DNA from 3 places in the Nocardia sp. NPDC004340 genome. Region 2 is predicted to be linked to each of the others. Evidence: riboswitches for the same ligand, from Rfam matches in the RefSeq annotation. Region 2 holds a riboswitch; each other region holds the start of a gene.
What was found. Region 2 has a riboswitch for cobalamin ahead of metE (5-methyltetrahydropteroyltriglutamate--homocysteine S-methyltransferase). Riboswitches for the same ligand answer to the same signal wherever they lie in the genome.
Positions count from the first base shown of each region.

Region 1: linked by a shared signal. The riboswitch ahead of cobN (cobaltochelatase subunit CobN) and the one ahead of metE (5-methyltetrahydropteroyltriglutamate--homocysteine S-methyltransferase) in region 2 are both predicted to bind cobalamin.
Region 3: linked by a shared signal. The riboswitch ahead of ACWEOI_RS27425 (iron chelate uptake ABC transporter family permease subunit) and the one ahead of metE (5-methyltetrahydropteroyltriglutamate--homocysteine S-methyltransferase) in region 2 are both predicted to bind cobalamin.

Region 1 is NZ_JBSGDW010000003.1:258,285-266,042, reverse strand. It holds gene ACWEOI_RS13265 (DUF6345 domain-containing protein) at 1-982, shown strand, start outside; gene cobG (precorrin-3B synthase) at 1,025-2,224, opposite strand; gene ACWEOI_RS13255 (hypothetical protein) at 2,429-2,659, opposite strand; adenosylcobalamin-variant (AdoCbl-variant) riboswitch at 2,886-2,957, shown strand; gene cobN (cobaltochelatase subunit CobN) at 3,003-6,638, shown strand; gene ACWEOI_RS13245 (hypothetical protein) at 6,946-7,485, shown strand; gene ACWEOI_RS13240 (PPOX class F420-dependent oxidoreductase) at 7,561-7,758, opposite strand, start outside.
Region 2 is NZ_JBSGDW010000006.1:255,236-262,993, forward strand. It holds gene prpD (2-methylcitrate dehydratase PrpD) at 1-422, opposite strand, end outside; gene ACWEOI_RS25135 (short-chain fatty acyl-CoA regulator family protein) at 541-1,959, shown strand; gene metE (5-methyltetrahydropteroyltriglutamate--homocysteine S-methyltransferase) at 2,020-4,284, opposite strand; cobalamin riboswitch at 4,440-4,605, opposite strand; cobalamin riboswitch at 4,802-4,928, shown strand; gene ACWEOI_RS25145 (CbtB domain-containing protein) at 4,969-5,184, shown strand; gene ACWEOI_RS25150 (CbtA family protein) at 5,207-6,013, shown strand; gene ACWEOI_RS25155 (histidine phosphatase family protein) at 6,010-6,582, shown strand; gene ACWEOI_RS25160 (IclR family transcriptional regulator) at 6,605-7,402, shown strand; partial or broken gene ACWEOI_RS25165 (NAD-glutamate dehydrogenase) at 7,485-7,758, shown strand, end outside.
Region 3 is NZ_JBSGDW010000008.1:80,240-87,997, reverse strand. It holds gene ACWEOI_RS27470 (hypothetical protein) at 1-348, opposite strand, end outside; gene ACWEOI_RS27465 (hypothetical protein) at 488-982, shown strand; gene ACWEOI_RS27460 (hypothetical protein) at 979-1,398, shown strand; gene ACWEOI_RS27455 (DUF1801 domain-containing protein) at 1,474-1,839, shown strand; gene ACWEOI_RS27450 (hypothetical protein) at 1,844-2,026, opposite strand; gene ACWEOI_RS27445 (DUF2567 domain-containing protein) at 2,115-2,825, opposite strand; gene bsaP (biotin synthase auxiliary protein BsaP) at 2,825-3,040, opposite strand; gene bioB (biotin synthase BioB) at 3,181-4,218, opposite strand; gene ACWEOI_RS27430 (TetR/AcrR family transcriptional regulator C-terminal domain-containing protein) at 4,329-4,913, shown strand; cobalamin riboswitch at 4,955-5,088, shown strand; gene ACWEOI_RS27425 (iron chelate uptake ABC transporter family permease subunit) at 5,123-6,154, shown strand; gene ACWEOI_RS27420 (ABC transporter ATP-binding protein) at 6,151-6,966, shown strand; gene ACWEOI_RS27415 (ABC transporter substrate-binding protein) at 6,983-7,758, shown strand, end outside.

The DNA of each region.
Region 1 (7,758 bases), on a different contig from region 2:
GACACGGTTCTTCAAGGAATGGAACGCCGGCAAATCGTTCAGCCAGGCGTGGCAGGACGCGGCGCTGTCGATCTTCCACAACAACCACCGGGTGTCGTCGGCGGCCTGCGGCGCCACCGACCGTGAGGCGCAGGACCGGCTCTGGAACGAGCGGTTGTTCTACGGCGGCGCGGTGTCCGACGAGTGGTACTGGTGGCGCTGGGCGGGTCAGTTCCCCCTCGAAGTCGACCTGAGCATTCCCCTTCCGCGCCAACCGATGTCACTGCGCCTGGCCCGCCGAAACGCTGACGCCGACACGGTGTCCGCGCTGGGTGAACGGCACGGGTTGCGGGGCGTACTCGCCGAGCCCGCATCCCCGGTCACCGAGGAGTCTTGTGCGCGAGCCGAATTCGAACCCCGGCTGGTCATGCATCCCGACGGCAGCTACCAGGCGTTCTACGCCGAGCCGGACCGCAGCGTCAACGGCCGCACGCCAGAGGAGATTCGCGACCTCGCCGACCGGGCGCTGCGAGACCTGGACCTCGGCCATGACCTCGCCTTGGCCGGAATGTCGGCCACCTTCCACGCGGGCGCGAGCCGCGACGGCGATAGCGTCGCGGCCGCGGTGGCCGACTACACCCTGCATTACCGCCAGCTCTACGACGGCGTCCCGGCCGTCGCGGGCGGCGACGGTCAGCTCACCCTGACCCTCGACCCGACCGGCCGGCTCTGCTCGATCTCCGACACCACCGTCCCGATCCTGGGAGCCGAGCAGGCCCACCCGCCCACCACGGACGACCCCGATGCCTGCACGGCGCTGACCGAGGCGACCGCCGCCCGCGCCGAATGTCTCGGCGGCCGTGCCCGTCTCGCGGTCGTCCCCGACTCCCGCGAGATCGGCTACCGCTACGACCGTGACGGCGCGGCTCTGGTCGCCCGCCAGACGATCGAGATCACCGGTGGTCGCTTCCGGATCCGCGACATCGTCGAGGTCACTGTCTGAAGGGCGCGCAGAGCGCCGATCGCACCGGTTCGGCGGGATCGGCTAGCCGGCGGGGATGACGCGGTAGCCGTCGGTGGTGGCGATGACGTCGGTGACCGCGCCCTTCGGGCGGCCACAGCGGCGGTCGCAGCCGGACCAGTGCTGGCGGCCGGCGACCACGACGTCGGCGGCGTCGAGACCCTCGCGGGCGAATTCCGGTGCGTCCGTGGGGAGGACGCGGCCGGAGTCGACGGCCTCGGCGACGTCGGCGCGGACGTCGGTGAGGGACTTGGCGCAGCCAGGCATGCCGGCGCAGGCGCTGACCTGGAGCCACGGGGAGGCGGTGTCGAAGATCAGGCCCATGGGGGCCAGGACTCGGACCACCTGTTCGGCGGGCCATTCGTCGAGGTCGGCGAGGATCAGGCTGCGCCACGGGGTGACGATGATCGGGCATTCGACGGCGGCGAGGAATTCGGCGGTGCGGGCGGGGAGGGAGCCGAGGCGCACGCCCGCGCCGAGGGCCACCCGGCCGTCGGACTGGGTCATCCAGCCGATCGGAATGTCTTGGGGGCCGGGCGTTTCCAGGAGGTCGCCGGAGACGTCGAGGTCCGGGTGAGCGGTGCGGAGGCGGTCGGTCAGGCGGGCCGCGCCGTCGGGGATCTCGTGCAGACGCCAGTGGCCATCGCGCAGGTCGAGGAAGCCGTCGGCGGCGGCGAGCATGAGGTCGACCGCCGCGTCGGCGCGGAGACGGAGGCCGGAGTCCTTGCCCGCCAACAGGAGTGCGTAGGTGTGCTCGTCGAGCGCGTGCACGCCGATGTCGCCGCCCAGGCCGCTGACATCGCCGCGGCCGTCGTCGAGGGTGAACAGGACCCGGCCGGGCAGGTCCGCGTAGCGCGGCTGTGCGCGCAGCCCTTCGTCGAGAGCGGGGACCAGGGGATGCACATCGGTCCAGCCGCCGACGCGTCCCGACAGCGGCGAGGCGATGATGTTGCGCACCCGCTCATGGGTGGCGCTGGGCAGCAGTCCCGCCTCGGTGAGCCGTTCGGTGAGCGCGGCCGCGTCGCGGACCTGCCGGAACTGGATGTTCCCGCGCGAGGTGAGCTCGATGTTCCCGTCCCCGAGGTCGGTGGCCGCGGTCGCGAGGGCCTGGAGCTGGGTGGGGGAGAGGAGTCCGCCGGGCACCCGGATACGGGCGAGGGGACCGTCGGCTGCTTCGTGCAGGCGCAGCACGCCCGGGCAGGAGTCGGGATCGGTTCGCGTCATGACGCCACCCAGCGTACGGAGGATGCCGAGACCGGGCACGGCCGCCCGGGGTCGGGTTCGCCTCCACGTCTATCTACATTTGGAGATATTGCAATCTAACTATGTGTCCCCGGCATGGCAGGACCGAAAGCAAAGAAAAGAAAAGACTCCGGGACGGGGGAGTCCCGGAGTCCGGTTGCCGGATCGGTCGATTCGCCGGGCGGTTCAGCCCGCGCGGTGCGGTTCGATGGCCGCCGGCGCCCCGCGGCGGCGGGCGAAGGCGGGTGTGGTTTCCCAGGTGTCGTTGAGCAGGCTGGGAACGTTGTGGTGGTCGGCGTGGTCGCGGTGCACGGTGGTGCTCATGACCGTGAGACCGAACAGGATGGTCGACGCGCAGATGATCCCGGCGACGAGCGCCCACTGCGAATGACCGGAGCCGGCGGCCGTGAGAGCCATGGCCAGCGTTGCGAAGGCAACCAGTACGCAAAAGTATCCCGACCAGGCAGCAAAGCGGTTCCGCCTGACCCATCCTGGAGTGAGTGGCATACCGGCAGCGTACGCGCCGACCAGTCGGTTCCCCAGGGATGTGAGCCAGCCTTGGCCGCACTGTGATCGGCGCCCGCACGCGGCGACGCGGGCGCGATATCGGGCTCGCGTCGGCGGCGCGATAGCATCGGCGAGCTCGTCGAACGGAAGAAAGCCGGTGCAATTCCGGTGCGGTCGCGCCACTGTGACAGTCAGACCTTCCCGGCGAGCGCCGAACCGTGCTGGGCGCGTCACCCTAGGAAGGCCGAGACCCTTGATCCTGTTGCTGTCCACCTCCGATACCGATCTGTTGAGCGCGCGCGCCAGCGGCGCCGCCTACCGGCTGGCCAATCCGGCCCGGCTGCTGCCGGAGGATCTGCCGGTCCTGCTGAACGGTGTGTCGCTGGTGATCGTGCGCGTGCTGGGCGGTAAGCGGGCCTGGGAGGAGGGCCTCGAGACGGTGCGCGCCAGCGGAATTCCGGTGGTCGCCCTCGGTGGTGAGATCGCGCCCGACGCCGAGCTGATGGAGTGCTCGACCGTGCCCGGCGGTGTCGCCGCCGACGCCCACAACTACCTGGCCGCGGGCGGCCCGCGAAACCTGCTGCAGCTGCACAACTTCCTGTCCGACACGGTGCTGCTCACCGGCGAGGGGTTCGAGCCGCCGGTGGAGATGCCGAGCTGGGGCGAGCTGGAACGCCACGCCTGCCCCGTCCCGGACGACGCGCCGACCGTGGCCGTGGTCTACTACCGCGCCCAGCACCTGGCCGGGAACACCGCCTATATCGACGCGCTGTGCACCGCCATCGAGGCCAAGGGCGCTCGCGCGCTGCCCATCTACTGCGCCTCGCTGCGCACCGCGGAGCCGGAGCTGCTCGCCACGCTCGGCACCGCCGACGCGCTGGTGGTGACCGTGCTCGCGGCGGGCGGCACCAAGCCCGCCACCGCCTCGGCCGGCGGCGACGACGAGGCGTGGGACGTGGGCGCGCTCGCGGACCTGGATGTGCCGATCCTGCAGGGCCTGTGCCTGACCAGCGGCCGCGAGCAGTGGGAGGCCAATGACGACGGCCTGTCGCCGCTGGACGTGGCCACCCAGGTGGCGGTGCCGGAGTTCGACGGCCGCATCATCACGGTCCCGTTCTCGTTCAAGGAGTTCGACGCGGACGGGCTGTCGTCGTACGTGCCCGACGCCGAGCGTTCGGCTCGGGTGGCGGGTATCGCGGTGCGCTACGCGCGGCTGCGTCACATTCCGGCCGAGCGCAAGAAAGTCGCGATCGTGCTGTCGGCGTACCCGACCAAGCACGCCCGCATCGGCAATGCCGTCGGCCTGGACACCCCGGCCAGCGCCATCCGGCTGCTCAGCGAGATGCGCGAGGCCGGTTACGACCTCGGCGCGCCCGGCGAGATCCCCGGCCTGGAGGCCGCCGACGGTGACGCCCTGATCCACGCGCTCATCGCGGCGGGCGGGCAGGACCCGGACTGGCTGAGCCAGGAACAGCTGGAGGGCAACCCGATTCGCATCGGCGCCGACCTCTACACCAGCTGGTTCGAGACCCTGCCCGAGGACCTGCGCGAGGCGGTCGTCGAGGCGTGGGGCCCGCCGCCGGGCGAACTGTACGTGGACCGCTCCGCCGACCCGAAGGGCGAGATCGTCATCGCCGCCTTGCGTTTCGGCAATGTGGTGTTGATCGTGCAGCCGCCGCGCGGTTTCGGCGAGAACCCGGTCGCCATCTACCACGACCCGGATCTGCCGCCGAGCCACCACTATCTGGCCGCCTACCGCTGGCTGGCCGCCGCGGAGGGCTTCGCCGCCGACGCCGTGGTGCACCTGGGCAAGCACGGCAACCTCGAGTGGCTGCCCGGCAAGACCCTCGGCATGTCCGCCTCCTGCGGCACCGATGCCGCGCTCGGCGACCTGCCGCTGATCTACCCGTTCCTGGTCAACGACCCGGGCGAGGGCACGCAGGCCAAGCGCCGCGCCCACGCCACCCTGGTCGACCACCTGATTCCGCCCATGGCGCGCGCCGAGACCTACGGCGACATCTCGCGGCTCGAGCAGCTGCTCGACGAGCACGCCAATATCTCCGCGCTCGACCCGGCCAAGCTGCCGGCCATCCGCCAGCAGATCTGGACGCTCATGCGCGCGGCCAAGATGGACCACGACCTCGGGCTCACCGAACGCCCGGACGAAGAGGTCTTCGACGACATGCTGCTGCACGTCGACGGCTGGCTGTGCGAGATCAAGGACGTGCAGATCCGCGACGGCCTGCACGTGCTCGGCCAGGCCCCGGCGGGGGAGGCCGAGGTGGACCTGGTGCTGGCCATGCTGCGCGCCCGCCAGCTGTGGGGCGGCGAGGTCAATGTGCCGGGTCTGCGAGAGGCGCTGGGGCTCAGCGAATCCGGTGACGAGAAGCGCGACCGGGTGGACGCCTTCGAGCAGCTGGCGCGCGAACTGGTCTCGGGCATGCAGGAAGTCGACTGGGACGTCGACTCCATCGACGCGGTGACCGAGGGCGTGTTCGGCGGGGAGCTCGCCGCGGCCGCGGGCCTCACCGACGTCGCCGCGCGCCTGGACGAGACGCGCCGGGTGCTGGGCTTCGCCGCCGCCGAGGTGGTGCCGCGACTGCGGCAGACCGGTGTCGAGGTCGCCCGTATCCTGCACGCGCTGAATGGTGGTTTCATTCCGGCCGGACCGAGCGGTTCGCCGCTGCGTGGTCTGATCAACGTGCTGCCCACGGGCCGCAACTTCTACTCCGTCGACCCGAAGGCGGTGCCGTCGCGGCTGGCCTGGGAAACCGGTCAGGCCATGGCGGATTCGCTGCTGGCCCGCTACCTGGCCGACCACGGCGAGTACCCGCGGTCGGTGGGCCTGTCGGTGTGGGGCACCTCGGCCATGCGCACTTCCGGCGACGACATCGCCGAGGTGTTCGCGCTGCTGGGTGTGCGGCCGGTGTGGGACGAGGCCAGCCGCCGCGTCACCCGCCTGGAGGCCATCGAGCTCGAGGAGCTGGGCCGTCCGCGCATCGACGTGACCGTGCGGATCAGCGGCTTCTTCCGTGACGCGTTCCCGCACGTACTGGCGCTGCTCGACGACGCGGTGCGCCTGGCCGCCGGGCTCGACGAGCCCGCCGACCGGAACTACGTGCGCGCCCACGCTCAGGCCGACCTGGCCGAGCACGGCGACGAACGTCGCGCCACCACACGCATTTTCGGCTCCAAGCCCGGCACCTACGGGGCGGGCCTGCTGCAGCTCATCGACTCCAAGAGCTGGCGCACCGACGACGACCTGGCCCGCGTGTACACCGCGTGGGGCGGCTTCGCCTACGGCCGCGACCTCGACGGCGCGCCCGCCGCCGACGACATGCGGACCGCCTACAAGCGAATCGCGGTGGCGGCCAAGAACACCGACACCCGCGAACACGACATCGCCGACTCCGACGACTACTTCCAGTACCACGGCGGCATGGTGGCCGCGGTGCGCGCGTTCACCGGCTCGAACCCCGAGGCCTACATCGGCGACAGCACCCGCCCGGACGCGGTGCGCACCCGCACCCTGTCGGAGGAGACCACCCGGGTGTTCCGGGCGCGCGTGGTGAACCCGCGCTGGATCGAGGCCATGCGCCGGCACGGCTACAAGGGCGCGTTCGAGATGGCCGCCACCGTCGACTACCTGTTCGGCTACGACGCCACCACCAATGTGGTCGCCGACTGGATGTACGAAAAGCTGGCCGAGTCCTACGTTTTCGACGAGACCAACCGCAAGTTCATGGAGCAGTCGAATCCGTGGGCGCTGCACGGTATCGCGGAACGTTTGCTGGAGGCGGCGGAGCGGAAGCTGTGGGAGCAGCCCGACACCGCCACCCTGGACCGGCTGCGGCAGGTCTACCTGGAGACCGAAGGCGAACTGGAGTAGGCGATTTCGCGTACCCGGACCGGGGTGGCCCGCAGGACAGCAGCGGACAACCCCGGTACAGGGGGGGTTCCCACCGCCGGTTCGTAAGAGGAGTATGAGAACCGGACCCGGCGTCGGGCTCGGGGAAGCGGCGGGGCCTCCGGTGATATGCGAGTCATACTGCCGGACCGAATAATTCGAAGTGGGGAATCCCCGATTCACTGCGGTCCGCGTGCGTGCGTCCGAGTCGTAGATCACGACGTCCCATGATGGTACGGACGTTCACTCGGTGATGCGGTGAATCGGTCCCTCGACGTAGGGAACCATCATGAGAATCGCCAAGATCGCCGCTACCGCTCTGCTGTCCGTCGCCGCGCTGTGTGTGGCCACGGTGACCGCCCACGGCGAACCCGCTGTCGCGGCAACGGGAATCAGCGGGGCGGACCGGGGTGTCGACTACTCCGTCTCCCTGGCCCAGGACCGCAGCGCGGTCACCACCAAGCTGGCCTCGGGTCATTTCGAGCTCGCCGGCGGCGCGGTGAACATCATCGCGCCCTCGGGGGAGACCCTCGCGGCGCTGCCGCTGGTCTACCAGGCCGCCGACCGCACTGTCACCGTCGTCCCCGAGGTGAACGCCGACGCCACCGAATTGACGGTGCGCCCGGCGAATCCGGCCGATGTCGCCGCACCCAACGGTGATGTCGTGGCGTTGCAGAACGTGGCCAATGCCGGATCGGTCGTCGCCGGGGCGCTCATCGGCTGTGTGGTCGGGGCCGTGATCGGCGTCTTCTTCTTCGTGGTCGGCGCCGTGATCGGTTGCGGTGTCGGCGGTTTGATCGGCGCGATCATCGCGAACGACCAGCCCTGATCGCCTGATCCCGAAGCAAGTAGCGCGAAACCACGTCGCCGGACCGGTCGGTTCGGCGACGTGGCGTGAATGCGCTTATGCCGGAAGGATCTCGATGCCGATGGTGCCCGCATTGCCGCGGCGCAGCTTGCTTCCGGTGATGGTCAGCCAGCCCAGGATCCCGTACTTGCGCTTGATGAGATCGCGCACGCGGTCGCTGCCCGCGTCGTCGAGCACGGTCGCGCGCCCCTTCACGATCTCGCCGTGCGTCTTGCCGCGCACATCGCAGGGTTG
Region 2 (7,758 bases):
CGGATCAGGTCGCGGCCGCCGCGGCCGGTGTGCTGGGCGACGGCGAGGATCGGCGGGATGTTGTCGCCCGGGTGCGAGTACTCCGCGGCCAGGAAGGTGTCGTGGAAGTCCAGCTCGCGCACCGCGACTCCATTGGCCCAGGCCGCCCATTCCGGCGAGTAGGAACCGGGCGCGCCGAAGACGGTCGCGCCCGGTGTGTACGGATGGGCCAGGGCCTGGGCGCGAGCATTGGCGACGGGTCGCCGGGTGAGGGATGCCGCCGCGACCGCCGCGTTGTCGATGAGCCGATTGACGATCATCCGTTCGACGTCGGGGATGACCTCCACCGGATCGGCGGCGACCTCGGCGATCCGCCAGGCGAGGTGTCCCGCGCGGGGGAAATGCTCCGCGGAGCGGTGGGTGCGGACGGGATGGTTCTTCATATTTCGCACGGTACACAGCGGCTACGGGCCGGGAAATCCCTTGCAAAAGCCTATTTTTGCGGAACAGGAACCCTGAATCGGTGAAAGTTGTGAAAGCTCGGATTGCTAGATTGAGCGCATGCAGAAGATGTACGCGGGCGCGCGCCTGCGCGCCTTGCGGGAGCGCCGGGGCCTGTCGCAGTCCGCGCTGGCCAAGACGCTCGAGCTCTCGGTGAGCTACATCAATCAGCTCGAGCACGACCAGCGCCCGCTGACGGTCCCGGTGCTGCTGCGCCTGAACGCCCGCTTCGACCTGGACATGGGCTTCTTCGCCGCCGACACCGACGCCCGGCTGATCGCCGACCTGCAGGACGTGTTCGCCGAGGATCCCGAGGGCGCCGACATCACCACCGCCGAGATCGACGACCTGGTGGCCCGGGTGCCGGCGGCCGCGCGGGTTCTGGTCGGCCTGCACCGCCGCCTGCGCGGCGCCACCGAGCAGATGGAACGCGTCTCCGCCGGAATCGACGGCGACGCGGGCGAATCCGCCGCGGCCATGCCCTACGAGGACGTCCGCGACTACTTCTACGATCGGCGCAACCACATCCCCGAGCTCGACACCGCGGCCGAGCAGCTGTTCGACCGCAATGGCCTGAGCCTGGGCGGACTCGACCTCCAGCTGACCCGGCTGCTGCGCGAGCAGCACGGCATCGCGGTGCTCATCCGCACCGACGATCCCAGCGATCCGGGCCCCAAACGGGTCTTCGACCCCGACAGCCGCGTGCTGACCCTGGCGCGGCGGCTCACCGCCGGTCAGCGCGCCTTCCAATTGGCCACGCAGCTGGCCTTTCTCACCCAGGCCGAGGTGATCGCCGACCTGATCGACGCGACCGACACCATGCCCGAGAACTCGCGCGGCCTGCTGCGCACCGGGCTCGCCAACTACTTCGCCGGAGCCTTGATCCTGCCCTACACCCGCTTCTGGGACGCGGCCGAATCCCTGCGCTACGACATCGAACTGCTCGCCGCCACCTTCGAGGTCGGCTTCGAGACCGTCTGCCACCGCCTGTCGACCCTGCAGCGGCCCGGCAAGCGCGGGGTGCCGTTCTTCTTCGTCCGCACCGATCGCGCCGGAAACATCTCGAAACGCCAGTCCGCCACCGCCTTCCACTTCTCCCGGGTGGGCGGCAGCTGCCCGCTGTGGGTGGTGCACGACGCCTTCTCCACGCCGGGCAGCATCCGCACCCAGATCGCCCGCATGCCCGACGGCCGCAACTATCTGTGGCTGGCGCGCACCACCGACGAGAAGACGCCCGGATACCTGTCCCCCACCCGGGATTTCGCCATCGGGCTGGGCTGCGACCTGACCTACGCGGACAAGCTGGTGTACTCGCACGGCCTGCCCGTCGACGACCCGCGCACGGCGGTGCCGATCGGCGCGGGCTGCAAGGTCTGCGAGCGGACCGACTGCGCGCAGCGCGCGTTCCCGCAGTTGGGCCGGCCGATCCGGGTGGACGACAACAGTTCCCGGACCATCCCGTACGCGCCGATCACCTGACCGGACGGCCGGGGCGCACCGCGTTCGTTCGCAGCGCATGCGGCACGCCCCGGCCTTCGACTACCGCAGTGCGTGCGCCGCGGCCACGAGATTGCGCAGCGACTCCGTCACCTCGGCGGTGCCGCGCGTCTTGAGCCCGCAGTCCGGGTTGACCCAGAGCCGTTCGGCCGGAACCGCTTTCAGTGCCCGGGCCAGCGCCGCCTCGATCTCCCGGACGCCGGGCACCCGCGGCGAGTGGATGTCGTACACGCCCGGTCCCACGCCCAGGTCGAAGCCCGCCGCGTTGAGGTCGTCGAGCACCTCCATGTGCGAGCGCGCCGCCTCGATCGAGGTGACGTCGGCGTCCAATCCCGCTATCGCGCCGATGATCTCACCGAACTCCGAATAGCAGAGGTGGGTGTGGATCTGGGTGCTGTCGGCGACCCCGGAGGTCGCCAGCCGGAACGCCACCACCGCCCATTCCAGGTATTCGGGCTGGTCGGCGCGGCGCAGGGGCAGCAGCTCCCGCAAGGCCGGTTCGTCCACCTGGATGATGGCGGTCCCGGCGGCCTCCAGGTCCACGGTCTCGTCCCGGATCGCCAGGGCGAGCTGGCGCGCGGTGTCGGCGAGCGGCTGGTCGTCGCGGACGTAGGACCAGGCCAGGATGGTGACCGGCCCGGTGAGCATGCCCTTGACCGGTTTGCCGGTCAGCGACTGCGCGTAGGAGATCCAGTCGACGGTCATGGCCGCCGGTCGGGTCACGTCGCCGAACAGGATCGGCGGGCGCACGCACCGGGTGCCGTAGGACTGCACCCACCCGTGCGCGGTGGCCGCGAAGCCGTCCAGTTGCTCGGCGAAGTACTGCACCATGTCATTGCGCTCGGGCTCGCCGTGCACCAGCACGTCCAGGCCGATCTCCTCCTGCAGCGCGATGACCTCGGCGATCTCGGCGCGCATGCGGGTGTCGTACTCGGCCCGGTCGATCTCGCCGCGGCGCAGGGCGGCGCGTGCCACCCGGATGCGGCCGGTCTGCGGGTAGGAACCGATGGTCGTGGTCGGCAGCGGCGGCAGGTCCAGCCGCTCCCGCTGTGACCGCCGTCGCTCCGCCGCGGGCGCCCGGTGCGCGGCCGTCGCGTCCAGTGCGGCCAGCCGGTCGCGGACCGCCGTGTCGTGCAGTCGCGCGTCGGATCGCCGGTCCAGCACGGCCGTTCGCGCGATCTCCAGCTGCTCGGCGGCCGCGTCCTGCCCCTCATGCAGGACGGTGGCCAGCAGCCGGATCTCGGCGATCTTCTCGGTCCCGAATGCCAGCCAGGACCGCAGGCGCGGCTCCAGGTCAGGCTCGGCGGCGAGGCTGTACGGAACGTGCAGCAGCGAGCAGGAACTCGACACCGCCACCGGCGCACCGGCTGCGGCGAGCGCGGCCAGCCCGGTCAGCGCCCGATCGGGATCGGTGCGCCACACGTTGTAGCCGTCGACGACGCCCGCGACCAGCAGGGTCCCGGAAAGACGCTGCGCCGCGGCGATATCCGCGTCACCGCCCGACACCAGGTCGATGGCGAGGCCCTCGATCCCGGTGTCCGCCAGCGCGGGCAGCGCCGCACCCAATCGTCCGAAGTACGAGGCCACCAGCAGGTCGGGCCGCGCGGAGACCGCGGCCAGCCGCTGATAGGCCGAACGTGCCAGCGCCAGTTCGGTATCCGTCAGATCGGTGACCAGCACCGGCTCGTCGAGCTGCACCCAGCGCGCCCCCGCGGCCGCCAGCAGGCCCAGCAGCCGCTCGTACAGCGGCAGCAGATCGGGCAGCCGATCGAGCAGCGCGCTGCCGTCCACCGACTTGGCCAATTTCAGGAAGGTGACCGGTCCGATGATGACCGGCCGGGCCGGAATGCCCAGCGCCAGTGCCTCTTCCAGTTCCGCGAGCGGTTTGTCCGGGTGCAGGGTGAACCTCGTCGAGGCCGAGAGCTCCGGCACCAGATAGTGGTAGTTGGTGTCGAACCACTTGGTCATCTCGAGCGGCGCGATGTCGGCGGTGCCGCGCGCGGCCGCGAAGTAGCGGTCCAGCTCGTCGGCGACGCCGTGCACCCGTTCGGGCAGCGCACCCAGTAGCACCGCGGTGTCGAGCATCTGGTCGTAGTAGGAGAAGGTGCCCACCGGAACCGAATCGAGTCCGGCGGCGTGCACCGCGAGGAGTTGCGCGGCGCGCAGTCCGCCCGCGAGACCGTGCAGCGCGGCGGCGTCGATGCGCCCCGCCCAGTACGCCTCGATCGCGCGTTTCAGTTCCCGGTTCGGGCCGATGCGCGGCAGGCCCAGCACCGTGGCGGTGAAGGTGTTGTCAGGGTTCAGCATTGATGAACTCCATGGTCAGCAGTCGATGACCGCCGCCCAAACGAGCGTACGCTGACGGAGCCCATGCGGCATGTTTCCGTGCCCGGATCCGATCGGCGTAACGCCCAATCCACGAGGCGACGACCGCCGGATACGGCGTATCCGGCACGACGGGCAGGTCTTCGGACTCATGGGCATCGACCCGACAATCGGGTCGGCCCCGGCACGAGGCCGAGGCCGGACCTACCGGCCGTCGCTTCCCAGGCATGCGCCCAGTGCTTCTGACGGCGTTCGTTCCCATTCACCGCTGCGGGACAGTCCCGGATTCCCACCGGGTTCCCTCTCACCCGGCCGGCGCGCGAGCGCGGGCAGCGGGCTTCGACGCCGTCGAATGGGTCAGGGGCTCCTCGACTCCACCTCCGGCGAACCAGTTGCGTTGGCGAATATAGCCCAGCGCCAGCGCGATCCCCGCACGCGCGGCGGCGTCCCATCAGGTGGTCGACCCGGGCAGGCGGATTGACCAGCGGCGATGCGCTTTCGTATGGTTGATCGACGATGTCATGAGGAATCCGGTGCAATGCCGGAACGGTCGCGCCACTGTGAGCAGCCCGGTCTCCCCGCGAGACGGATGCGAGTCAGACCCTCACATCGTCGGTTCGATCGGCAACGGGGACGCGGAATCCCCCTGACTCAAAGGAGTCCTTCGTGGCTACCTCTTTCGCTCCTCGCTCCGGTGTCGGCAGCGGCGCGCTCTCCATCCCCACCACCGCGCTGTGGCTGGTCGGCACCACCCTGATGGCGCTGCTGGCGATCTACTTCATCGGTATCGATCAGGGTGCGGTGTCGGTGTTCGGCAGCGACATGCACGTGCACGAGTTCGTGCACGACGGCCGGCATTTCCTCGGGTTCCCCTGCCACTAGCACCGGGAATCGAGTAACCACAATGGAAAAGCGAATCATCGGCCGAGGGGTCCTGCTGGGAGCCCTCGGCGGATCGCTGGCGTTCGTGTTCGCCCGGATCCTGTCCGAGCCGATCATCGATCGCGCCATCGACTTCGAAGAGGGCCGCGACCACGCGCAGATGGCGCTGGACAAGGCCGCCGGGAAGCCCATGGACATGGACCACGGGGCCGAGCTGTTCACCCGCGCGCAGCAGCAGAATGTCGGACTGGGCTTCGGGATGATCGTGTTCGGCGCCGCGCTGGGCGCGCTGTTCGCGGTCGTGTACTTCCTGGCGCTGCGCAAGGCGGGCAAGATCTCGCCGCGCAATCTGGCGCTGCTGGTGTCGGGCGGCATGTTCCTGGCGCTGTACGCGGTGCCGTTCCTGAAGTACCCGGCCAACCCGCCGTCCGTCGGGAACCCGGACACGATCGAGGAGCGCACGGCCCTGTACCTGGGCCTGATCGCGATCAGCGCGATCGCGTTGGTCGCGGCGATCTGGTTCGGCCGCAGGCTGACCGCGCGCCTGGACACCTGGACCGCGGGGGTCGCCGCCGCGGCCGGCTTCGTCGTCGTGATGGGCGCGCTGCTGGCGCTGCTGCCGTCGTTCCACGAAGCGCCGGAACCGCTGCGGGACGCGTCGGGCACGATCGTGTTCCCGGGCTTCCCCGCCGACGACCTGTACCACTTCCGGCTGTACGCGTTCGCCGCCCAGCTGCTGGTGTGGGCGGTCATCGGGGTCGGATTCGCCTGGCTGGCGCCACGCCTGCTCGGCGACCGCTCCCCGGCCGCGCCCGCCGTGGCGGCATGAGCGCGGTCACCCGTCTCACCCTGGTGACGCACGCGATCACCGAGGCCGTGCGGTCCGCCCGCTTCCCGGTCGACGAACCGCTCGACCCGCTCGGGTCGCGGTCGGTCGAGCAGGCGGGCGGGCTGCCCGGCCCGGAGCCCGCGATGGTGCTGTTCGCGCCCGAGCTGCGGGCCGAACAGACCTGCCGGGCACTGGGATTCACCGGGACCCCGGAGCCCGAGCTGCGCGACCTGGACCACGGCGACTGGGCCGGTCGGGCGATGGACGATCTCGCGCCCGAGCAGCTGATGGGCTGGCTCACCGACCCGGGCTTCCACGAGCACGGCGGCGAATCGATCACCGGGTTGATCGATCGCGTCGGCGTCTGGCTGCACGGCCTGGCCGGGCGCGGCGACCGGATCGTCGCGGTGACGCATCCCGCGATCGTGCGGGCCGCGGTCCTGCGCACCCTCGACGCTCCCCCGGAGTCGTTCTGGCGCATCGACATTCCACCGTTGAGCGCCACCACCCTGCACCACCGCGGCCCGGCGTGGACGCTGCGCGCGACCGCGCACGAGCTCGCGGACTGACTTCGCTGGCAGAATCCGGGGAATGGCGCAATCCTCGGGTTCGACCACCTCTCCGGCCGTCGGCCGGGCGCTCGACATCCTCGTCCGGCTGGCGCACGGCCCGGGACCGGTCCGGGCGGCGGTGCTGGCCCGCGATCTGGGGCTGCCGCGCTCGTCGGTGTACCACATCCTGTCGGTGCTGGTGGACCGCGGATTCGTGGTCTATGTACCGGGTGACCAGGCCTACGGGCTGGGCGTGACGTCCTTCGAGATCGGCTCGGCCTATCTGCGGCACGAGCCGCTGGAACGGCTGGCGCAGCCGATCCTGCACCAGCTGGCCCGGCAGCTCGGGCAGGCGGTGCATCTGGGCATTCTGCACGGCAACGAGACGGTCTACCTCCTGAAGGAACGTCCCGGCTCGGGTCCCGCGGCGGAGGTCTCGCTGATCACCGATATCGGGGTCCGGCTGCCGTCGCACCTGACCGCGAACGGGCGCGCGATCCTCGCCTCGCTGCCGGACGCGCAGGTGAAGGCGTTGTACGCCAAGCGTTCCGACTTCCTCACCCGCACCGGACGCGGACCGCGGTCGCTGACCGAGCTGCGGCGCGATCTGGACGAGGTGCGTGCCCGCGGCTGGGCCGAGGAGGTGGAGCTGGTGACGGCGGGCCTGCGATCGGTGGGCGCGGCGGTCTTCGATCACAACAGCCGTCCGGTGGCGGCCCTGAGCACCACCTGGCGGACGCTGTCCAACCCCGAGCCGGAGGTGGTGGGGCAGGCGGTGCGGTGGGGCGCCGAGCGCCTGACCTCGCGCATCGCCGGTCAGGTGCCCGTCACGCCCTGACTCGGCGGCACCCTTGTGAGACCACTCACAGGGGTTGTATGTTGTTGTATAGACAACCGCCGCACCGGGGAGATTTCCGACGATGACGCAGGACTGGGACGACGCCCTCCACGCCCGAATGGCAGCCGAAGCACCGGCCACGGCCTACTCCCACGCCCTGCCCGAGTGGTACAAACACGACTTCGGCCCCGACCGCGCCGCCGCCGACATCGCCCGCATCGAAGCGCTGCGACCGGAGTCGTTCGACGTCGCCCTGCACGCGCCCACCGGACGAGCACGCGGACGATTGCGGCTCACCCTCTACATCGCGGGGGCGGCCGTCTCGCTCAGCCGCATCCTGCCGGTCATCCAATCCC
Region 3 (7,758 bases), on a different contig from region 2:
GACGCGGAAGGTCTCGACGAGGCGGTCGTCGACGGCGCGGAGCCGGTGATGGTCGAGGACCAGGCGGCGCGCGGTGCCGACATCGGTGATACCGAAATCGGCGGCGTGCACGGTGGCCAGGTCGGCGGATGGATCGAGATAGTCCCAGGTCCCCGCGGTCCACACACCGAGGTCGTGCACGGCCCACGCCAGGGCCGCCACATCGGGAACCGGCTCCCCCAGCAGCAGTCGCTGGTAGTTCAGGCTGCGCAGAACGTGATTGCGGTAGGCGGGAAACGACGCGCCGAGCTGGTCGCGATACCGGTCGAGCACCGCATCGACGATCGGATGATCGGTCTGTATCCGCATGGGCTCCCCTGGTGTGTCATCCGGACTTCAGCGGACACTACACCCGGCATCGCACCGCGGGCGGACGAGCGACCCCCCGAAAACCTGGGTCCCCGAAAGTCCTTGTGAAACAAGGGTTATTCAAAAATACTTCTCGGCCATGAACACCAAGAAGGCCGGTCGCTACGCCGCGGTGGGGGCCGCGCTCGCGGCCGCGGCGGTACAACTCTCGACCGGAACGGCCACGGCCGCGACGGGCCACGTCTCACTCTGGGTGGGCGGCGGAACGGACCTGCTCGCCTGCCGGGCGACGGCGCAACAGTGCCAGGTCATCGGGTACGCCTACGACATGACCACCCCGATCACCCTCAGCGTCAACGGGAAAACGATCGCCTCCGCCCTGCCGACGCCGACATCGGGCACGATCGAACCCGGGGAGCTGAAGATCCTGTGGGTCCCGCAGACGGCCGGCCCGAACACCATCACCGTGCAGCAGGGCAGCGACTCGCAGTCGGTCACCATCCAGATCATGGACAACAACTCGCTGGAAGCCTTCGCCCAGCGAACCGAAGCGTACCTGCGGACCCTCCCGTGCAAGACGGGCAGCGCCACCATCTCCGCCGGTTGCCAGTTTCCCGCAGGGGACGTCCATTGAGAACGACCACCCGCGCCGCACTCGGAGCCGCCCTGCTGACCGCGGCGATCCCGCTGTCGACCGGAACCGCGGCCGCCCAGGACTTCCAGATCGACCTGATGCAGATGGACCCCGGCCGCTACAGCTGTGAACTGTCCACCGAAACCTGCTGGATCTCGGTCGTACTCCTGACCGACCTCACCACGCCCGTCACCATCAGCGTCGACGGCACCGTCATCGCCACACCCACGCCCTCGACCAATTGCTGGTGCACCAACGAAACCGCGTGGATCCCATCCAAGGGCGGCCGGTACACCCTGACCGCCAAGCAGGGCGACCGAACCGCCACGCGCACAGTCACCATCGGCGACTACAACGGCGTGCAGGGGATCCTGGAGCGCTACCTCGGAATCAATACCGGCAGCGGCAGCAGCTAGGAGTCATGTCGATTTCGCACCGCCGGACGCCTATCACCGACCCCATTCAGCTAACTATCGGCATACTCTGGGCCCATGCCACGAAGTACTGCGAGCACCGTCGACGACTACCTCGGTGAGCTGGCCGAGGACCGGCGACCGGCCCTGACCCGGCTGCGCGAACTGTGCCGGGAAACCCTCGTCGGATTCCACGAGGACATGGATTTCGGCATGCCGGTCTACGAGCGCGACGGCATCGCCGAGATCGCGTTCGCCAGCCAGAAGCAGTACATCTCCTTCTATCTCATGCGCGGCGACATCCGCGAGGCCTTCGCCGAGCACCTCGATACCAAGGACATGGGCAAAGGCTGCCTGCGCTTCCGCAAACCCGAAGCCATCGACTTCCCGCTGCTGCGAACGATTCTCGAGGCGACGGCCGCGAGCCGCGGCGCCGTCTGCTGATTGGCTAGTCGCCCCGGGAACGGTCGCGGTGCTTAGTGGTGCGCCGGTAGCGGCGGCCGCTCGGGATCGGCTGGGACGCATTGGATCTGCGGAGTTCGTGGCGGTGACGCCAGGCGGTGAGGTCCGGGCGCTCGGCCGGTGCGGCGGCGTCGGGCGGCGCGGACTTGCCCGGCGGTGCGGTCTTCATGGGGTCCCCCTGGGTGGTGCGAATCCGTGGTCGCGAACACGGTAGGGGGTACAACAAGCGTGGTCCAGCGATTATTGCCGGATTCGGGTCAGCGGGGGGCTTCGGGTTCGGGGGCTTCGAAGGGGACCGCCGGGCCGTGGGGCGCGTGGGGTTGCGGCGCACCGGAATTGCCGGGGTAGGGGCCGTAGAGGATGGCGGAGCCGTACTGGGACGGGGCGACGATCACCGGGTCGGGGCGCGCGCCGCCGAAGGGTAGGTATTCGCCGGTGCCCAGATCGTCGGAGGTGCTCAGCGCCGCGAGCAGCAGGATCACCACCGCGGCGGCCAGGGGCTGCGCGATGAGGGCGGCCCAACCCTCCACGGAGGGCGCGAATTCCACGATGGTGTGGATCGGCGGATGGCTCGGGCGGACGTGGCGCTGCTCGGCCACCGCCTCGCCGACCACCTTGGTGAGCAACGCGCCGAGCGCGGAACCGAGAATGATGCCGGTCAGCAGGACCGGGCCCCGCACCCGCCGCCAGCGCCAGGCCGCGACCGTCCCGAGCACGCCGAGCACGATGCCGATCAGCACGAAGATGGCGAGCGCGTCGAAACGGTGCAGGCTCTCACCGGTCAGCGCGGTGCCGCGGTCGGGTTCGACCACCAGCAGTTGTTCCGCCGGAGCGAGATACGCCCAGGCCACCCCGGCCAGAGCGCTCACCGCGGCGAGCGCGGCACACACCGCCGCCGCCGCACGCACTTCCCGCATCAGTACATCGACGCGTAGTCCGCCCGGCTCGGCGGCGAATGTGGCTGCCACTAGCGGTGTTCCAGGCTCGTGGAGTCGAGCACCCCGTGGCGCGAGCACTTGGCCCACCAGCCGTCGGGGCTGACCTGCACGATCATGCGGCGTCCGCATTGTTCACAGAAGCGCGGCGGCTCCAGGCCCAGGGCCGCCGCGGGGGGTACCGGATCGTCCAGCCCCGGCACGACTCGCTTGCCCGTGAAAGGGTTGTAGCGCTCCTCGATGTCCACGACCACCTCGATGGATCCTTCGCGTATCGAACTCGGCGGGCAGATCAGGTCCAGGGGAATGCAAACCCCCGCACCCCTACCGTACGAGACGGGTTCGGGGCATTGGCCCCGAACCCCCTTTTTCTCTCAGTGGATTTCGCTCAGAGCGTTTCGTTGAGCGCCTTGATCGGCATCTTGAGTTCGCCGAGCAGATCGATGTCGGACTCGGCCGGACGACCCAGGGTGGTCAGGTAGTTGCCGACGATGACGGCGTTGATACCGCCCAGGATGCCCTGCTTGGCGCCCAGGTCGCCGAGGGTGATCTCGCGGCCGCCGGCGAAACGCAGGATGGTGCGCGGCATGGCGAGACGGAAGGCGGCGACGGCGCGCAGCGCGTCGGCGGCCGGGAGCACCTCGAGGTCACCGAAGGGGGTGCCCGGGCGCGGGTTGAGGAAGTTCAGCGGCACCTCGTCGGGCTCCAGCGAGGCCAGGTCGGCCGCGAATTCCGCACGCTGCTCCAGGGATTCGCCCATGCCGAGGATGCCGCCACAGCAGACCTCCATGCCGGCCTCGCGCACCATGCGCAGGGTCTCCCAGCGCTCGTCGTAGGTGTGGGTGGTGACCACGTTCGGGAAGTGCGAGCGCGCGGTCTCCAGGTTGTGGTTGTAGCGGTGCACGCCCATGGCGGCCAGCTGGTCCACCTGCTCCTGGTTCAGCATGCCCAGCGAGCAGGCGACCTGGATGTCGACCTCGTTGCGGATGGCCTCGACGCCCGCGGCGACCTGCGCCATCAGGCGCTCGTCCGGACCGCGCACCGCGGCCACGATGCAGAACTCGGTGGCGCCGGTCTTGGCGGTCTGCTTGGCCGCCTCCACCAGCGAGGGGATGTCGAGCCAGGCGGCGCGCACCGGCGACTGGAAAAGGCCGGACTGCGAACAGAAGTGGCAGTCCTCGGGGCAGCCGCCGGTCTTGAGCGAGATGATGCCCTCGACCTCGACCTCGGGGCCGCACCACTTCATGCGGACGTCGTGCGCCAGGCCGAGCAGCTCCTCGAGCCGCTCGTCGCCGAGCCGCAGGACCGCGAGGGTCTGCTCCTGGGTCAGGCCGACGCCGCGCTCGAGCACCTGCTCGCGAGCGATGGCGAGGATGTCATCGCCTGCGTTGGTACCGGCTTCGGTGGTGACGGCTACCTGGGTCATGTCCGCGGGAATCCCTTCGTCCGGCCGTGTGGCCGAGCAACTTGAACGGTGTTCAGGGTAGGCTAGCAGCCCGGAACGTGAGCCGGAACACGAGAGGGTCGGATTCTTCAGTGCAACTCCATCGCACGGACGTGGTCGACGGGGCCATCGCCATCCTCGACCAGTACGGGCTGGCGGATCTCACCATGCGCCGCCTGGCCACCTCGCTGCACGTCCAGCCCGGCGCGCTGTACTGGCACTTCCCCAACAAGCAGGCCCTGCTCGGCGCGGTCGCCGACCGCATTCTCGCGCCCATGGACGAACCGGTCCGGGCCGAGGAATGGTCCAAGCAGATGACCGAACTCGCGCACCGGCTGCGCGAGAGCCTGCTCGCCTACCGCGACGGGGCCGAACTGGTCTCGGCCACCTACGCGTCCCGCCTCACCACCAGCAAGGGCCGGGAACGACTGGCCAGCGCCGCGATTCGCGCCGGCATGACGCGTGAGGAGGCCGAACTGGCCGCCTACACGCTGCTGTACTACGTGCTCGGGCAGACGGTGGACGAGCAGTCGCGCATCCAGATGGACTCCGCGGGCGCGCTCACCGAGGAGAACTCGCCGCTGTACGACATGCCCGACGCCACCGCGCGATTCGACTTCGGATTGCAGCTGTTCGTGAGCGGCGTGCGGCATCTGCTCGGTTCGCGGATCCGCTGACCTTCGCGGACACCGGGATGAACCGACCAGTCGGAACCGGCGAAGGTTCCGGACGGTAGGGTTCCCCTCGTCAGTATCGGCGGGTGCGGGAATCCGGTGGGAATCCGGAGCGGTCGCGCCACTGTGAGCACCGGATCCCGGTGCGAGTCAGACCTCCCCCGCCGCGCAACACTCTGGAGAGGCCGCGTCATGCCCGAGGAGCTACCGCGATGAGCCGCGCGCGGACTTCGCTCGCCCTGCCCGTCATGGGAGCGCTGCTGGTCGTGGCCATGATCGTCGCGACCGGATTCGGCGCGGAGACGATCCCGGTGCGCGAGGTGCTCGCGGTGCTGCGCGACCGGCTGACCGGCACCGCGCACACCGATCTCGGGCTCGACACCATCGTGTGGCAATTGCGGGTGCCGCGAACCGTTCTCGCCGCCATCGTCGGCGCGGGCCTGGCGGTCGCCGGGGCGGCCATGCAGACCCTGGTCCGCAATCCTCTCGCCGACCCCTACCTGCTGGGCGTCTCCTCCGGTGCGGGCGTCGGCGCGGCGGCGGTCATCACCTCCGGGGTGTTCGCCGGGGCCGGACTGTGGGCGCTGTCGGCGGGCGCGCTCGCCGGGGCCTTCGCCGCCGCGGCCGCGGTATTCCTCATCGCCCTGGCCCAAGGCGGGCTCACGCCACTGCGTCTCGTGCTCACCGGCACGGTGCTGGGCTCGGCCTTCGCCGCCTTCAGCAGCTACCTGATCTTCCGCAGCAGTGACCCGTCCGCCGCCCAGTCGGTGCTGTTCTGGCTGCTCGGCAGCCTCTCCGGCGCGGACTGGACCCGAATCCTGTTGCCCGGCTGCGTGGTCGCGGCCTGCCTGACCGCCCTGCTGCTCGCCGCCAACTGGCTCGACGCGCTGAACCTGGGCCCGGACACGGCGGCCTCCATCGGAGTTCCGGTGCGCGAGTTGCGCATCGCGCTGTTCGTCCTGCTGGCGGTCCTGGTCGGCGTGCTGGTGGCGGTCTCCGGCGGCATCGGTTTCGTCGGGCTGGTGGTCCCGCACGCCGCCCGGCTCCTGGTCGGGCCGCGCCACCGCGTCCTGCTGCCCGCGAGCGCCCTGTGCGGGGCCACCTTCCTGGTCGTCGCCGACGCCGCCACCCGAGTCCTGGTCCGCCCCACCGAGATCCCGGTCGGCGTCCTCACCGGCCTCATCGGAGCCCCCGCCTTCCTGCTCCTCATGGGCCGCCGCACCTACCGATTCGGTCCGGCGTGAGGCCCCGCCGGGCCGGGTCGCGTCACCGGGGCGCGGGCGAGCTGCGGGCCGCCGGACTGGCCTGCGCGGCGGGACGGCGCACGGTGGTCGCGCGGGTCGACTTCACGGTGTCGCCGGGCGAGACGGTGGGCATCGTCGGGCCGAACGGCGCGGGCAAGACCACGCTGTTGCGGACCCTGGCGGGGTTGATCGCACCGGTCGAGGGCGGTGTCGAGGTGGATGGCCGTCCGGTGCACCAGGTTTCGGCGCGGGAGCGGGCGCGGCTGGTGGGTCTGGTCGGGCAGGACGAGGTGCCGCCCACCGATCTGCTGGTGGGTGAGCTCGTGGCGTTGGGCCGGACGCCGTACCTGCCGCCGTGGGGCGCGGGCGGGCCGGGCGAACGGGCGGCCGTCCAACGGGCGCTGGGTCGGGTGGATCTGGCCGGGTTCGAGGGGCGCGCGGTCGGGCGGCTGTCCGGCGGGGAACGGCAGCGGGTGCTGCTGGCGCGGGCGCTCGCCCAGGACACGCCCGTCCTGCTGCTAGACGAGCCGACCAACCATCTGGATGTCACCCATCAGCTCGAATTGCTGGCACTGACCCGGGAATTGGAACGGACCGTCGTCATGAGCCTGCACGACCTGACCCTCGCGGATCGGTTCTGCGACCGGGTGCTGGTGCTCGACGACGGCCGGGCCCGCCCCCTCGAACCGCCCGGCACCGCGCTGCGGCCCGAGGTGCTCGACGAGGTGTTCGGCGTGCGGGCGCGCCGGATACCGGATCCCGACACCGGTGATTCCCATCTGCTCATCACGGCTCGAACGGCACAGTCTTGACTCGAAAGGCACGGTCTTGAACAGGATCCTTCCGCTCGTCGCGGTCACCGCCATCGCGGGAGTGCTCACCGCCTGCGGATCGCCGCAGGCGGCGACCGGGAACATGACCGTGCGCAATTGCGGTGCGGAACAGCGGTTCCCGTCGCCCGCGCAACGCATGTTCGTCAATGACGGGAACCTGATCTCCATGGTGCTGGCCCTGGGAGCCCAGGACCAGACGGTGGCGGTGTCGAGCCTGAAGCGGGACGCGGACACGCTGCGCAAGCATTACGGGGACGGCGTGGACCGGCTCAATTCCGTTGCCCCCGACTATCCCTCGCGGGAGACGGTGCTGGCCCAGCGCCCCGACGTGATGGTGGCGGGCTGGAACTACGGCTACTCGGAGTCGGCGAATCTGACGCCGGAGTCGTTGCGGGCGGCCGGCGTCGCGCCGTACGTGCTCACCGAGAGCTGCCGCCGGCCCGGCGGCGAGCGGGGTGTGGTGGATGCCTGGACCGCGCTGCGCACGGATCTGACCGCGCTGGGCGCGATCACCGGGCGCGCGGACCAGGCGGCACGGGTCACCGGGGATCTGGATCGCCGAGTGTCCACCCTGCTGGCAGCGCCGCAGCCCGAGCGGCGGCCGACGGTGTTCCTGTTCGACAGCGCCTCCGACACCGTCTTCTCCAGCGGGCAATACGGTGCGCCGCAGGCGATCCTGGAGGCGGCGGGCGCGCGCAACGCGCTGTCCGATGTGGCCGACACCTGGACGGCGGTGTCGTGGGAGCGGCTGGCGGCGGCCGACCCGGACGC